2 regions of the Undibacterium sp. RuTC16W genome follow, and region 1 is predicted to be linked to the other one. Evidence: predicted binding sites of a transcription regulator. Region 1 holds the regulator's gene; the other holds the start of a gene.
The links. The regulator HrcA, encoded in region 1, represses chaperone genes, less so after heat shock. The targets are predictions, from matches to a motif close to TTAGCACTCNNNNNNNNNGAGTGCTAA.
Positions count from the first base shown of each region.

Region 2: the regulator HrcA is predicted to act here: its motif matches at 5,370-5,396, upstream of rpoH (RNA polymerase sigma factor RpoH).

Region 1 is NZ_JBMPPE010000001.1:14,346-22,837, forward strand. Features, by position in the region: gene leuS (leucine--tRNA ligase) at 1-300, opposite strand, end outside; gene ACO0K4_RS00065 (ExbD/TolR family protein) at 418-870, opposite strand; gene ACO0K4_RS00070 (MotA/TolQ/ExbB proton channel family protein) at 876-1,532, opposite strand; gene dapB (4-hydroxy-tetrahydrodipicolinate reductase) at 1,735-2,541, opposite strand; gene ACO0K4_RS00080 (outer membrane protein assembly factor BamE) at 2,556-3,134, opposite strand; gene fur (ferric iron uptake transcriptional regulator) at 3,324-3,761, shown strand; gene ACO0K4_RS00090 (response regulator) at 3,896-4,279, opposite strand; gene hrcA (heat-inducible transcriptional repressor HrcA) at 4,337-5,365, opposite strand; gene ACO0K4_RS00100 (ArsR/SmtB family transcription factor) at 5,515-5,862, shown strand; gene ACO0K4_RS00105 (aquaporin) at 5,859-6,548, shown strand; gene arsC (arsenate reductase (glutaredoxin)) at 6,588-7,007, shown strand; gene ACO0K4_RS00115 (HAD family hydrolase) at 7,116-7,805, opposite strand; gene ACO0K4_RS00120 (NAD kinase) at 7,967-8,492, shown strand, end outside.
Region 2 is NZ_JBMPPE010000007.1:137,363-145,854, forward strand. Features, by position in the region: gene ACO0K4_RS14605 (DUF484 family protein) at 1-685, shown strand, start outside; gene ACO0K4_RS14610 (YfhL family 4Fe-4S dicluster ferredoxin) at 695-961, opposite strand; gene coaD (pantetheine-phosphate adenylyltransferase) at 1,018-1,512, opposite strand; gene rsmD (16S rRNA (guanine(966)-N(2))-methyltransferase RsmD) at 1,556-2,227, opposite strand; gene ftsY (signal recognition particle-docking protein FtsY) at 2,530-3,573, shown strand; gene ACO0K4_RS14630 (cell division ATP-binding protein FtsE) at 3,588-4,262, shown strand; gene ACO0K4_RS14635 (cell division protein FtsX) at 4,287-5,201, shown strand; gene rpoH (RNA polymerase sigma factor RpoH) at 5,465-6,361, shown strand; gene ACO0K4_RS14645 (SCO family protein) at 6,406-6,951, opposite strand; gene cyoE (heme o synthase) at 6,984-7,868, opposite strand; gene ACO0K4_RS14655 (COX15/CtaA family protein) at 7,906-8,492, opposite strand, start outside.

The DNA of each region.
Region 1 (8,492 bases):
GTTTTTGATCGCGGCGTTTTCTGCTGGCAGACCAAAGGCATCCCAGCCCATCGGCATCAGGACGTTATAACCATTCATGCGCAATTGACGCGCCAGCATGTCGTTGATCGTGTAATTGCGCACGTGACCCATGTGCAGCTTACCCGACGGATAAGGCAGCATAGAGCAAGCGTAGTACTTTCCTTTTGGGAAGCGCGGGTCGTTTTCAACCGCTTTATACGCGTCTATTTTTTTCCAATGAGATTGTGCTGATTGCTCGACGTCGGCTGGTTTATATACTGAGCTGAATTTTTCTTGCATGGCGGACTATATTTTCTGAATGCGAGGGAATCTTTTGAACCTTGGATTATAACTGGTTCAGGGGTGCTACTGAAGGCGGGATGCCGCGCCTGGCTATTTTTTGCCGGTGCTGCAGGTTTATCGGGGCTGTGACGAAGATGTCGTGGAGGCCGGATCGGTAACAAAACCGATTTTATCCAAGCCCTGCGCCTGTGCAGCTGCCATGACCTGAGCAATGATTTCGTAACGGGTTGCCTTATCGGCACGTAATTGCAGCTCCGGCTGCGGTTGTTTTTTCGCTGCCTCTGCCAATTTAAGGTCTAAATCACGAAAACTGACCGGTGCTTTGCCCCAAAACAATTGCCCCCGCGCGTCAAACGACAGACTGATGGTGTCAGGTTTATCCGGAGAGGCCGTGGATTTGGCAACGGGCAGTTCTAACTTGATCGATTGGGTCAGCAAGGGTGCAGTAATAATGAAGATCACCAGCAACACCAGCATCACATCAACCATCGGCGTGACGTTGATGTCCGCCATGGCCACGGGCGCTTTTGAGGTCAGGTCGTTACGGCTGAATTTACCGAAAGCCATGAGGTTTACACCTTAGTCAGATGCGCATGCAAGTCGTAGGCAAACGCATCCAGCTCTGCCTGACAAATCCGGTTTAAGCGGTTAAACGCGTTGTACGCCAGCACCGCAGGAATCGCCACCAGCAAACCCAGTGCCGTCATGATCAGCGCCTCGCCTACCGGACCAGCAACCTGGGCAATCTGCACGCTGCCTGCGCTTGCGACGGTAGCCAGTGCATGATAAATACCCCAGACCGTTCCTAGCAAGCCCACAAACGGGGCTGTTGCGCCGATTGAGGCGAGCACGCTTAAACCTGATTCCAGTCTGACGGTGGCGGTGTTGAGCTGTTGTCGCAATACCCGCGTCAGTACGTCATCGAGACTGGCCCTGGCATTCAGGCTGGAGCTTAAGTTTTCAGGTGCTGTCGCTTCTATAGCCGCTCTCGCGAGAGGTGCATAAATTTCCTCAAGATCAGCCTGGCTCAGTAATGTCAGCGCATCGGCAAAATCAGGTGCTTTCCAGAAATTGGGCAATGCCGCTGCAGCGCGGCGAATACGCCAGAATGACCAGGATTTGTATAACAAAATGAACCAGCTGAACAAAGACATCGCCAGCAATACATAGGCAATGAGGTGACTGAATTCATCCACTTGCGCCCAGTAATGGGAAATCGTCGGGTTCATAAGGTTAGGTTTGTATCTTAGCTAAAAGAGGAGTGAGGATGTATCCAGCGAACAAACGTCTGACTAAGTGCAACGGATAAAGACAGAAGGCAAGGCACAGATTATGTGCTTTTGAGGGCTGCTACCAACTTTTTCAGCAAAACGCACCCGCACGCACCGACAATAAAAAATAAGCACTGCCGGTGCGGTGCGCGCAAGTTGTCTAATTCAACCCGAGCACGTCGTACATATCGTACAAACCTGTCTGCTTGTCTGCTAGAAAGCGTGCTGCGCGCAAGCTGCCGTGAGCATAATTGATACGGCTTGAAGATTTGTGACTAATTTCTACCCGCTCGCCGATGCCAGCAAACATTACCGTGTGGTCGCCAACAATATCGCCACCACGAATCGTCGCAAAACCGATCGAGGATGGATCGCGCTCACCGGTTACACCCTCACGGGCGAATACACCGACTTCGTTCAAATCACGACCCAGCGTATCGGCGATAACTTCCCCCATTTTCAGGGCGGTACCGGACGGTGCATCGACCTTATGGCGGTGATGCGCCTCGATGATTTCAATGTCATAGCCCTGAGCAAAACTTTTTGCTGCCATTTCCAGCAACTTCAAGGTCACATTGACGCCGACACTCATGTTCGGAGCGAACACGATAGCGGTTTTTTTGGCGGCCGCAGCGATTGCGGCTTTGCCTTCTTCATCAAAACCTGTCGTGCCAATGATTATCTTGATGCCATGTTCGGCACAATAGGCAAGATGAGTCAGCGTGCCTTCAGGGCGGGTAAAATCGATCAGAAAGTCGGCATTAGCCAACCCTCTGGATAACTCAGATTCGATCAACACACCGGCTGGCTTACCCATACTCGCAGCAGCATCCGTACCGATAGCAGGCGATGCTGCGACATCAATCGCGCCGACCAATAGCGTGTCGTCGGCGGCAGCGATTGCTTCTATCAACATTTTACCCATGCGACCGGAAGCACCGGCCACCGCAATTTTCAATGCACTCATGCTGGTTATCCTGATTATTTTTTCTTGTCTTTATCCGTTGTCAGGATAGAGGATTCCGCTCTGATGCCAATAGCGGAAGTCGTGATGTGGGCGAGGTAGTCTTTTTCTGTCGGCAAGTTACCGCCTTCAAAACGCTGCACCGTATTATTTTTAAAAAACACGGCAACACGGCTGGTAATCAGATCGCCGTTTGGCTTTTGCAGACGGAAAGGATAGTCCCAGCGGTCTTCATGGAACATATCCGTCAGCAAAGCCGTACCCAACAAAAAGCGCACTTGCTCACGGGTCATACCCTCTTTGAGCTGCGACATCATTTCTTGAGAGACAAAGTTACCTTGCTGAATGGTGATGCGATAAGGAGAGATATAGCCGAGGAATTTAGAAACACCGGTGCGGCCAACAATCTGTGCATCGGTCGATGCCGCAGTGGACGCTCCAGTCGCCGCCGCATCCGTTGTCGCGGTGAGTTTTGTCGCAGCAGGTGCGTCAACCATAGGGTTGAACAAGGCACAACCAGACAAGCTCAAGGCAAAAGCCATTGCCGTCAATCGTAGTGGCATGCCTTTGGATGCTTCAGGGAACAACAATCGCATAGTGTTAACCTCAATGTGTGTGCAACAGTGTACAGTTTGCAAATAGTTCACGGCTAGGCCGTTGCTTAGCTCAATGTAAGTTAAAAATATAAGCTTGAGAAAATCGCCGACAAATCTGCTGGTGATTTACTTTGAGTTAAGCTTTAAACCCTATATCATAAAGCAGATAGACCTTTTTTTACTGAAAACATGACGAATTCCACTACCGACCTCAAATCCAGCGGCCTCAAGGCGACTTTGCCAAGATTGAAAATTCTGGAAATTTTCCAGAACAGCTCGATTCGTCATCTGACAGCAGAAGACGTCTATAAAATCCTGCTCAATGAAAATATGGACGTCGGACTGGCAACGGTGTACCGCGTTCTGACTCAGTTTGAACAGGCTGGCTTGCTACATCGCAACCATTTTGAAACTGGCAAGGCCATTTTTGAGCTGAACGAAGGTACGCACCATGACCATCTGGTTTGCTTGGACTGCGGTCTGGTGGAAGAGTTCTTTGATGAACAAATTGAAAAACGCCAGCAAGCGGTCGCCCAGGAGCGCGGCTTTACTATTGCAGAGCACGCTCTGGCGCTGTATGGCAACTGCACAAAAGTAAATTGCGAACACAAAGTGCGCAAAGCATAGGGCGCTTGCCAAATTTGGTTTGATTTAGACTGATTTGTCGGAGGAGTGACCAAGACGGTTTCAGCAAGAAATATCCGCAAACTGTCAAGCCACCGGAAGTAGTACAGTGGCTTTTATATAAACTCAGCCTTCCATTATTTACCTAACTTTACAACCACACTGGCGACGGTATCGAGCACGCGCTGTGCATTAAACGGTTTCACAATGAAGCCATGGATGCCTGCCTTAACCGCCTCACTTACCGTATCCTGATCCTTATTCGCGGTGACCATCAGTACCTTCACGTCTGGCAAGGCCTCTTTAATCTTTGGCAAAATTTCCAGCCCGCTGATTTTAGGCATCACCACATCAAGCAAAATGATTTTTGGCTTTAACTTGATCGCCAATTCTAAGCCGGTACTGCCGTCAGCAGCCTCACCGACCACGTTATAAGCCTCACTGCGGAGGACAACACGCAGTACTTCACGCGTCGCTTCGTTGTCATCAACGATCAGAATAGAGATGTCTTTGTTATGCATACGTATCTTCACTGACTGAATGTCTGATCACAATCACGATGCCATCATTACGACAATTTAATTGTTCACAGAACCTAAGGCATTAGAAAGTAATTTTGCCGTAATATCTACAATCGGAATGACACGCTCATACGCCATGCGTGTCGGACCTATTACACCCAGAGTACCTACAATTTTACCGTTCACGCCATAGGGCGCAGTGACAATACTCATTTCATCCATCGGCACCAACTGTGATTCACCGCCGATAAAAATCTGCACGCCAGTTGCCTTACTCGACACATCCAGTAACTGCATCAGGCCGGTTTTTTGTTCGAACATATCAAACAGCTTACGCAAGGAAGTCATGTTATTCGACAGATCCTGGACATTCAGCAAATTGCGTTCACCGGAGATCACGACTTCATCAGACTGATCCGACATCGCATCGCTACCGGCCTCAACAGCCGCCTGCATCAGTCGGGTCATATCGTTTTGCAACTGACGTAATTCACTGTTGATACGCAACCGGGCATCTTCAAAACTCAGACCGCCAAAATTTTGATTCAGATAGTTTGCTGCCTGTATCAGTTGCGAGGCATTGTAGTCAACATCGGTCAGCAGCAAGCGATTATGCACCTCACCATTGGGCGCAACCACAACCAGCAAAATCCTTTTCTCAGATAGGCGCAAAAACTCCACTTGTTGAAAAATAGATTCATGTCGCGGTGTCATCACGACTCCGGCAAATTGCGATAGCGATGACAAAACCTGGGCGGCATTCGAGATGATTTTTTGCGGTGAATTGGCAAATACATTCGCCTGCATCCGTGATTCCAGCGCGGTACCGTCAATTTCTTGGACCGTCAGCAACTTGTCGACAAAAACACGATAACCCCGCGGTGTAGGAATACGTCCTGCCGAGGTGTGCGGACTCGCCACGAAACCCATCTCTTCGAGATCCGCCATTACATTGCGGATGGTCGCAGGCGATAACTCCAGACCGGAAATTTTAGACAAAGCCCGGGAACCTACCGGCTGACCATCAGCAATGTAGCGTTCGACCAGGGCTTTCAATAATGTTTGTGCGCGGATATCAAGTTGCATAAAGATATTCTATGTCAGTGTGAGATGAATGGCATAAAAATCTATGGTGAAAAATGAATGGCAGAAAAAGAACTGCAAATAAAAAAAGTAAAAATCCGTTTACTTTGATATTTCAATCAATATAGAATTATTGAATTAAAAGGAACATCATGGAAACCAAACAAGCCGTTGCCGCACTTGCCGCGATCGCACAAGACTCCAGACTCGCTATTTTTCGTCTGCTGGTACAAAGCGGTCCTGATGGCTTGATTGCGAGCAAGATTAGCGAAAATCTAGGGATCGCACCGTCATCACTCTCTTTTCACTTAAAAGAGCTGACTCATGCCAATATGATCAGCGTTACTCAGGATGGCCGCTTCATGATCTATGTAGCGAATTTCACCACGATGAATGCTTTATTAGGTTTTTTGACCGAAAACTGCTGTGGCGGCAATCCTTGCTCAAGCACCTCAGCTTGCACAGCCGCCACTGATGCGGAAACGAAAGCATCAGCATGAATTTACCGAATTTATCCAGGCGACTGGTTGCAGAAGGACTCGGGACCGCATTCCTGCTCGCAATCGTAGTCGGCTCTGGCATCATGGCGGAGAGGCTCGCCGGTGGCAATATGGCACTGGCTTTACTGGCCAATGCCATCGCGACTGGCGCAGGACTGGTCGCGCTGATCCTGATGTTTGGCGGCATATCCGGCGCGCACTTCAATCCTGTTGTGAGCTTATCGGAAGCCTGGCAGAAAAACCTGCCCTGGTCCTACGTAGCGCCGTATATTGCGGCGCAGATAATCGGTGCATTTGCTGGCGTTGCAGCTGCGCATGGCATGTTTGACGATCCGGCATTTTTCGCATCTGAGCATGTTCGTACCGGCGCCGCACAATGGTGGAGTGAATTTATCGCAACCTTTGGCCTGATCGGCGTCATTATTGGCTGTTCACGCAATCGCCCCGATCTCACACCATTTGCTGTTGCTGCCTACATCACAGCAGCCTATTGGTTCACCTCATCCACATCTTTTGCCAATCCTGCCGTGACGCTGGCACGCGCTGCCAGCAATACATTTGCTGGGATTCGCCCTGTCGATATCAGCGGATTTATGCTTGCGCAAATAGCAGGTGCAGCGGCGGCCACCTTATTGTTTGGCTGGCTGTATCCATCCACCACTCAAGATGCCATACGAATTCAATAGCAGCCAATTATTTAAATTCACAAAGAACTTTCGACGACTATGACTACCACGATTTATCACAATCCAAAGTGCGGGACATCACGCAACACCTTAGCTCTGATTCGCAATACCGGCGAAGAACCTGTCGTCATTGAATATCTGCAACATCCACCTAGCCGGGAAAAACTATCAGAGCTCATTAACGGCATGAATCTGACGCCACGTGAGCTATTGCGCAAAAAAGAGACTCTTTATGAAGAGCTGCAGCTCGATGACAGCAAGTGGTCTGATGATGAGCTGATCGACTTCATGATCAGCCATCCGATATTGATCAATCGCCCCATCGTCGTCACCCCTGCCGGTGCCAGACTGTGCCGTCCATCCGAACTGGTTCTAGATATTTTGTCCGCACCGCAGCGTGGCGAATTTATAAAAGAGGATGGAGAAAAAGTGATTGATCAGGATGGGCGTCGTGTCTGAGCTAGTTACTCATTTTCTTTGGCAGATCGTTACAGCAAACACAAAGAAAGTGTGGAGGTTCTATCAAAACGAGTGAACCAGCAGGTTATCTAACTTTTTTGATGCAGCTCATTCAACCAGCGCAAGCACATCATGCAAACTGCTGACCACGGCATCTGGTCTGATATGCGCATGGTGTGGCTTATCTTGTTCTAGTTGATGACGGTTCATCCAGACGCCATACATACCCACTTTTTGGGCGCCTTCCACGTCTAACAATAGATCGTCGCCGACATACATGACCTGCTCTGGCTTGAGATCGAGTGCATGGCAGGCTGCGGTAAAAATACGCGGATCTGGTTTGGCGCAGCCGAAGCGATGTGCCGCGAGAGAAACTTTAAAATGTGCTGCCAGTCCGATTTCATTCAGGTCGGCAAATCCGTTCGATACAGAGCCCAGGCTCACCCTCGAACCCAGCGCCTGCAAACCCGGCAGCACGTCGTCGTACAGACTGACCTTATTTCTGGCATCGGCGAAGACCGCCATTGCCTCATCCGCCTTGCTCACATCAACTTTATATTCTTTAAACAAGGTCGACAGCAATGCATGGCGCAGCGACCAGAGATCGTATTGAAAACGTGGATTGGTTTTGACCAGCTTTTCACGATAAGTACGCATCCGCTCAATTGAGTAGTGCCTGGCAACCTCTGGTGTATTGAACATCATCCACTGATACAGGGTCGCTTCGGCGTATTGAATAACAGGGGCGACCGGCCACAAGGTGTCATCTAAATCAAATAGAACTGCCTGGATCTGCATCTTTGCTCACTTTTTCCGTATTTCCTGCTACGTCACCGCATTTGGAATATCCAAATCAGATGCAATTATGGTCTAATCTGAGTCATCTCGCATGCCTCATCATCTGTTTGACCGTATGTTTCATCGTATGCCTCGTACCCTAGCTAACAAATCTGACCTTTATGACTTCTTCGGCTAAAACCATTGCACTCGTTGGCAAATATAATGCCGCAGGTATAACCGAATCGTTGGCTGAGCTTGCCGACTTTCTGAACGAGGCCGGGCATACCGTTGTCTTTGAAGAAGAGACTGCGCAGAACATTCTGCTAGATACTTATACCGTTATGAATGTCGCGGAAATCGGCAAATTTGCCAATGCTGCCATCGTGCTCGGCGGCGATGGCACCATGCTAGGTATTGCACGACAACTGGCTCCTTACAATGTGCCGCTGATCGGTATTAACCAGGGGCGGCTCGGCTTTATTACCGATATTCCCATGGACCGGATGTTTCCCGTGATTACAGAAATGCTGGAGGGCAAATATGAATCCGAGCGGCGCAGCCTGTTACAAGGAATCGTGGTACGCGAGGGTAATCAGATTTTTAGCGGCACAGCATTCAATGACATTGTGGTGTCGAGAGGTGCCGGTTCAGGCATGGTGGAATTGCGGGTCGACGTTGATCGTCACTTCATGTACAACCAGCGCT
Region 2 (8,492 bases), on a different contig from region 1:
AGCCATCGTCCCGTTGATACGACAAAATAAATTATTAGGCTATCTGAATCTCGGGAGTTTTCAGGCATCACGTTTCAATGCAACGATGGCAACCGATTTCATCGAACACATGGCATCCATCATTGCAATCTGCCTGGAAAATGTCATCAACAACGAGCGCCTGACCCACATGGGGCTGACTGATCCTTTAACCAATGTCAGCAACCGTCGTTATGTGGAGCAACGCATGCTGGAAGAAATCGGTCGCGCGCGCCGTCAGCAATACAGTATTGTGTGCATGTATCTGGATATCGATTTTTTCAAACAGATCAACGACCGTTACGGTCATCAGGGCGGCGATGATGTTCTGATCGAAGTCAGCAACCGGATCAAGGCAGAGCTGCGTTTAAGCGACACAATGGGGCGTTTTGGCGGGGAAGAATTCGTCGCCCTGCTCATCGACGCAAGTGCAGAGGACGGCATGATGGTGGCAGAGCGCATCCGCAAAAGTATTGCGGAGCGACCATTCCAGTTTCATCAGATGGGAAGTTGCCAGGCCACGATTTCGATCGGCATCTCAACCCTGTCCGAATCCCTGAATTACGGAAAAATTGATAACGTTGCCCGCGAGCTTTTGCAAGATGCAGATCAGGCGCTATTTAGAGCGAAGAATCAGGGTCGTAACCGGGTGTGTGAGTCGACCTAGGTCAGCGAATTAAGACGGAATAGTTTTAATATTCGCTTGCAAACGTTCGTACTTGGCTTGCAATTCTTCTTTGGTCTCACGCCAGGCAGGATTGAATGGAATACAGCTCACAGGACAGACTTGCTGGCATTGCGGCTCTTTGTAATGGCCAACACATTCTGTGCACTTGTGAGGATCAATTTCATAAATCTCCGGGCCCATGTAAATGGCATCATTCGGGCACTCGGGTTCACATACGTCACAATTTATGCAATCGTCTGTAATCAATAAAGCCATACGTTCTCCTGCTACTGCATTGCACTACTTAACTGCTGAGTTAGTTACTTAACGAATTAAACCTTGAGCGCTTGTTCAGCTACTTTTTTCTGCAACCATTTATCGACAGACGGAAATACGAATTTAGACACGTCACCGCCAAACATGGCGATCTCGCGCACGATGGTGCCTGAGATGAATTGATATTGATCAGAAGGTGTCAGAAACAAGGTCTCGACATCTGGTAGCAAATAACGGTTCATGCCTGCCATTTGAAATTCATACTCAAAGTCAGATACCGCACGCAAACCGCGAACAATCACACGCGCATCATTTTTACGGACAAAGTCTTTCAGCAAACCGGAAAAGCTTTCTACCCTGACATTTGGGTAGTGCCCCAGCACTTCATTCGCAATCGACAATCTTTCATCCAGCGAGAAAAAAGGCTTTTTATTCTTGCTGTCTGCGACGCCGACAACCAGCGTATCAAACAAACCAGAAGCGCGACGCACCAGATCCTCATGGCCACGCGTTAGCGGATCAAAGGTTCCCGGATATACAGCTGTGACCATTTTTACTCCCTCATTTGTGTCTGTGCACCAATTTGAAGAGGCATTATGCCTGATTTCCGAGCGCCTTATGCGTCATAATGTTGCGTTGCAGTATGTGAAAATACACACTACCAGCCTGATCGGCGCGAATCACTTTCCAATCTGCCAACCATTCAGGAAGCTCTTGCGCATTGCTATCTGTCGATAATACATGCTCTGCTTCGACATACAGCAAGCCTTGTGCGCTTAAGAGTTTTGCACAATAAGGCAAAATTTTTGGCAGGTAAGCCTGATCAAACGGTGGATCCAGAAAAATCAGATCGTACTGTTGTTGGCGCGCCACCATGCTCTGAACGATGGTCAGCGCATCCCCTCTCTGCAAATTAACCTGACTGGCATTCAGCTTTTGCCTGACCTGATCGAGTTGCCTGAAGGCCGGTGTGTGGTATTCCACCATCGTGACACTGGCAGCACCGCGACTAGCCGCCTCAAAACCCAGCGCACCTGTTCCGGCAAACAGATCGAGACAAGTAAGCGCCGGCCATCTGCCATCAATCAAGTGGCCAAGCCAGTTAAAAACCGTCTCCCTGACGCGATCAGGAGTAGGACGTAATCCCTCTGCGTCAATGACACTGAGCACACTACGCTTCCATACACCGCCGATAATGCGGACCTGATGAGGTACGCGCTTGTGCGCTACTGGCGGCTTGGTGGGTTTCTTTGCCTGGGCTTTCATTGCTTACTGAACTCTACTTTGTTGGTGGCATACGTAGAAGGATTCTAGGTATGTAAATAAGGTCGCATTATCCCGGATTTTCCCTTAGAACAGCAGCAGGTGTATATCTGGCAAGCTGGCCGGTTAGACATGACGATGAGGCTGACTGCAAGGCAACTCGCCAGATATGCAATTGCCACAGCAGTGGTCTAACGGATACTCCCCGATTATGACGCAGTCTGTACTGCTGCCCCAACAAACTTCCGTCTGTTAGAATGACGGCATTCCAATCTGTCGCATATTCAGAGTCCCCACTATCCTCGATGTTTAGCTTTTTCAAGAAAAAACCCAAAGAAGAAACCGTCCTCCCGCCGGTTGTCGCACCCCAGGCAGCGGAGCTGGTTGTCACTCCTGCAGAACCTGCCCCCGTTACAACCGCCACGGCGAGTGATGCCCATGGGGTAACGCCAAAGCAATCCTGGTTAAGCCGCCTGAAAGCTGGACTATCGAAAACCTCGTCGAATCTGACGACCTTATTCGTTGGCGCCAGAATTGATGACGACCTTTACGATGAGCTGGAAGCCGCCTTATTGACAGCGGATACAGGCGTCGAGGCGACCCAATTCCTACTGGATGGCTTGAAGAAAAAAGTTAAAGAACAGAAGCTGACCGAAGCAGAACAAGTGAAGGCGGCACTCAAAGTCTTGTTACTGGATCTATTAACGCCATTACAAAAACCTCTGGAGCTTGGGCGCTACCAACCTCTGGTGATGATGATTGCAGGTGTGAACGGTGCTGGCAAAACAACAACCATAGGCAAGCTAGCGAAACATCTGCAAAGCCATCAGCAATCCGTACTACTGGCCGCTGGCGACACCTTCCGGGCGGCTGCACGGGAGCAACTGACAATTTGGGGCGAGCGGAACAATGTCACGGTGATCTCACAAGAATCTGGCGATCCAGCTGCAGTCGCTTTTGATGCAGTCGCCTCTGCCAAAGCCCGCGGCACCGATGTAGTGATGGTAGACACCGCAGGCCGTTTACCGACCCAGTTGCATCTGATGGAAGAATTAAAAAAAATTAAACGTGTGATTGCGAAAGGCATGGATGGCGCACCGCAGGAGGTGCTGTTAATCATCGACGGCAACACAGGACAAAATGCACTGGCGCAAGTGAAGGCATTTGATGATGCACTGGGCTTAACTGGTCTGGTAATCACGAAACTGGACGGTACCGCTAAAGGGGGCGTGCTTGCAGCGATTGCTAAGACGCGCCCTGTTCCGGTTTATTTCATTGGTATCGGTGAGCAGATAGAAGACTTGCAACCATTCAATGCCCAGGAATTTGTAGACGCCTTGTTGAGTTAAAAAGGATCACGCCGATGATAGAGTTCCAGCAAGTCTCCAAGCAATATGCGCACGGCGCCTATGCGCTGCGCAACGTGTCGCTGAAGATCAATGATGGAGAACTGATTTTTCTTGCGGGACCATCGGGTGCGGGCAAATCGACCTTACTCAAGATGATCGCTGGCATAGAACGCGCCAGCGCTGGTGTAGTCAGTGTGAACGGACAGGATATCAGCAAGCTCCAATCAGGTAGCCTACCTTATTTACGACGCAAGCTTGGTTTGATATTGCAAGACAAAGGCTTACTTCTCGACAGAAGCGTGCTGGCAAATGTCATGCTGCCACTGATTGTCGCAGGTGCATCTGCCGCAGAAGCCGAAACCAGAGCGTACGCTGCACTCGACAAAGTCAATCTGGCAGATAAGGCTGATGCATTTCCACTCGCACTTTCTGGCGGAGAACAGCAACGTGTTGCGATCGCCCGTGCTATTGTCAATCGCCCGCAAATTATTTTGGCTGACGAGCCCACAGCATTTCTCGATCGCGATAATGCAAATAAAGTCATCAGCGCTCTGAAAGCATTTCAAAGTGCAGGCGTGACCTGCATCATCTCCAGCCATGATGAACAGTTTCTGGATCAGGCAAGCCGCGTCATTTATTTGAACAAGGGTGAATTGTCAGACACATGGCAATCGCCCATCGCGGCATAGTCCAGGGAAGAAGAGGAAAAATCGATGTCCATCTGGTTCCGTCAGCATTTGTTTGCCCTTAAAAGTGCCTTGTCGCACTTACGCTCTGGTCCGGGCAATTTTTTATTCAATGTCTTGGTGGTCGCAATTGCGCTCGCATTGCCGATTGCAGGATTGACGCTGATTGAAAATATTCGCCCGGTTTCTGCGCAGCTCTCCATTGAACCCGAGATTAGCGTATTTCTTACGCCAGAAACCGCAAGATCAGATGCAACCGCTCTATCGATCACAATTAAAAAACTGTTAAAAGACGCAAATATCAGCGCAAAGCTTAATTTTGTAACTAAAGACAAAGCGCTCGCCGCCTTAGAAGAAACATCAAGTCTGGCAGAAGTGCTATCTACTTTGGGTGGCAACCCGCTGCCCGACGCTTATATTTTATCCTTGTCAAATTCTGACTCACATCGACTTGAATTTTTGACGCAACAGCTTAAAAGCTTACCTGGCGTCGATGTGGTGCAAGTGGATTCTGCTTGGGTAAAACGGCTGGCAGCTCTGGTGCAAGTATTGCAGCTATCTTTACTCTTTCTGGCAGTTACACTGAGTGTGGTCGTGGTCGTGGTGATTTTTAATGCCACGCGTTTGCAGGTGATTTCCCATCAGGCGGAAATTGCGATTGCCCGCTTATTAGGCGCAACCAATAGCTTCATCCACCGGCCTTATTACTACACCGGTGCTTTATTGGGGTTTCTTGCCGGTGGCATCGCTTTGGGTTTAATTGCCTTGTCTTTGCGCCCGCTCAATCAAGCCATTGCAGAATTTACTAAGTTATATGCATCGGAGTTCCACTTGGTACCGCTGGGACTAGTCGCCAGCATAGTATTGCTTGCAACCAGCGTTGTGCTAGGGCTATGCGGTGCATTTCTCTCAGTGAGAAGACAACTGTCGCGGCTAAGCTGATTAATTGTCAATCTAAGAGAAATTGGGGGTTGTTTTGCCAATACGTGCTTACTCTCAAATAATCCGAAACTTTTTTCTTAAATACCCCTCTAACCAGTAATAGCAGTTTCAAATTAACTAATATTTTTTAATATAGTTTTTCTATATTAAGTATATAAATTTCGAGTATTAGCACTCAACTCAAGAGAGTGCTAATATTAGAACTTGAAATTGGTGGTTTAGCCCAAAACTGTGGCTAAATCGGCAGCAAATAGGGAGGAAGAATGAATCAATCATCGACATCTGTGATGCCATCTTCGGATAGCACAGCGCTCGCTTTAGGCTTTACTGGCAGTCTTGGTAATATTGATGCCTATATTTCAGCGGTGAACCGCTTGCCCATGCTCACGCACGAGCAAGAGATCGATCTGGCGAAAAAACTTACCCAAAATAATGATTTGAACGCCGCGCAACAACTGGTTATGTCGCACTTGCGCCTGGTTGTATCCATCGCCCGCGGTTACCTCGGTTATGGCTTGCCACATGCTGATTTGATTCAAGAAGGCAATATTGGTCTGATGAAAGCCGTGAAACGCTTCGATCCTGATCAGGGTGTGCGTCTTGTGTCCTATGCGATGCACTGGATCAAAGCCGAAATGCATGAGTACATTTTGAAAAACTGGCGTTTGGTCAAAGTGGCGACGACCAAAGCACAACGTAAATTATTCTTTAATCTTCGTAGCCATAAAGAAGGTTTAGATTCAATGTCACCTAAACAGGTTGATGCATTGGCTAAAACTCTGGATGTCAAACGCGAAGAAGTCATCGAAATGGAAATGCGCTTATCCGGCAGGGATATTGCGCTGGATGCGCCAACTGACGATGACGACGATAAATTTGCGCCTATCGCGTATCTGAAAACAGAAAGCGAAGAGCCAACCCGTGTTTTGGAAGCTCGTCAGCGTGACCGTTTGCAAAGCGAAGGCTTGGAAAGCGCCTTGTCTAAACTCGATGCGCGTTCGCGTCACATCGTAGAATCACGCTGGTTAAAGAACGATGATGGTTCTGGCTCAACATTACATGAATTAGCCGATGAGTATGGCGTTTCTGCGGAACGTATCCGCCAGATCGAAAGTGCTGCATTGAAGAAGATGAAAGGCGCTTTGGCTAGTTTTGCATGACCTGGAATCAGCCCAAATAAAAAGCACTCCTAGGAGTGCTTTTTTTATTGCAGAAGTAATTTCAGATCGTGGACTATCGGCTCCGCCCCCTGTCCATGACGCAAAAACAAGCGTATCCGTCCCTCAGGGTCAAATACATAACTACCTGCTGTGTGATCCATCGTGTAGGAACTTGGCGTCTTTCCCGGCACTTTTTGGTAATACACTTTAAAATCCTTCGCGACCTTAGCTGTGGCGGCCGCATCACCGGACATTCCTAAAAATCTAAGATCAAAATTAGGCACATATGCGGCTAATAAAGCCTGCGTGTCACGCTCTGGGTCAACTGTTACAAACAGGACCTGCACCTTATCGGATAAGGTTCCCAATTGCTTCATTACAGTCGCCATTTCTGCCATGGTTGTGGGGCATACATCCGGGCATTGCGTGTAGCCAAAAAAGATGACGACAGCCTTCCCTTTAAAATCGGCCAGAGTGCGCACTTTGCCGTTGTGATCAGTCAGGGAAAAGTCTTTGGCGTAGTCCAGGCCAGTCAGATCCGTGTTTGTGAACTGTGGGGCAGGCTTGCTACATGCCACCATGAATAGCATCAGCAGCACGCTGGCAAAGCGAATGAATGGAGTCATAATGTAATGTAGTGATCGACCAGCAAGGCAGCAAACAGCAAGGATAAATAAATAATAGAGAAAGCAAAGGTCTTGCGGGCCAGCACGTCATCATAATGACGATAAATCCGCCATGCATACCAAAGGAAAATCACACCGAGAATGACCGCACTGACCAGATAAATCAATCCGCTCATGTGCACGGCGTAAGGCAGCATGGTGGTTGCAAACAAAGCGATTGTGTACAGCCAAATGTGAAAACGGGTGAATTCTAGTCCATGCGTGATTGGCAGCATTGGCAAGCCGGATTTAGCATAATCATCACGGCGATACATCGCCAGAGCCCAGAAATGCGGTGGCGTCCAGATGAAAATGATCAACACCAGGAGCCAGGCTTGCATGGGAACGTCGTTTGCAATCGCTGCCCAGCCAAGCGCCGGGGGCATCGCTCCGGACAAGCCACCGATCACGATATTTTGTGGGGTCGCCGGCTTCAGAATAATCGTATAAATAACCGCATATCCGACAAAGGTTATAAAGGTCAGCCACATCGTGAGTGGATTCACCATGGTGTACAGAATCCACATTCCCAGTGCACCAATGACGCCGGAAAAAATCAAAATCTGCGAAGGATTGATTTCACCCTGAGCCGAAGCTCGCCTTGCCGTCCTGGCCATACGTGCATCAATTTCACGCTCAACCAGGCAATTCACGGCGAATGCCGCTCCCGCCAATAACCAGATACCAATCGTTGCTGCAACGACGATGCGCCAATCCGGCAAATCTGGCGTAGCGAGAAACATACCTATCACCGCACAAAATACCGCCAATTGTGTGACACGAGGCTTCGTCAAAGCCCAATATTGAGCCATTCGACTGGATGGAATACTAAGTGATGTCATAGAAAATCTAGGGGAGGAGGACGCGTGCTACTTTTTATTACTGCGTTGTTGCCGATACACTGGCCACGTGTCTAAGGCGGTAGTTTAACATGCTCAGTAACAGGACAAGTAAGGCCGCACCACCGTTATGTAACACGGCGAGAAACAAGGGCCACGAGAAAAATACAGTCGAAACGCCAGTCAAAAACTGAACTCCGATAACCATCAGTAAGTATCGGCCCAGCGATGCCACATTAGTTTTTTTACGCGCCAGACAGGCGGTAATAAGGATCGCAATAATCACCAGCCAGGCAAAACTACGGTGCACCCAATGGATAGCAACCAGTGCAGAAAACGGTAAAAATGATCCGTCGGCTTTCTGACCTAACTGACGCCATAAGCTGAAACCATGCTCAAAATCCATTTCCGGAATAATGACGCCATGACACAAGGGATAGTCTTGGCAGGCTAAAGCAGCGTAGTTAGTACTAACCCAGCCACCGAGAGCGATTTGTATTGTGAGTAATATGAGTGCTACGGTTGCAAAAGTAATGAGTAAATCAGGCTTTGATCTCTCTGGTGTGGCGGTAGCTTGTATTTGATTCTGACTAGCCAGTGACCAGGCTTGAATGGCAAGCAATGCCA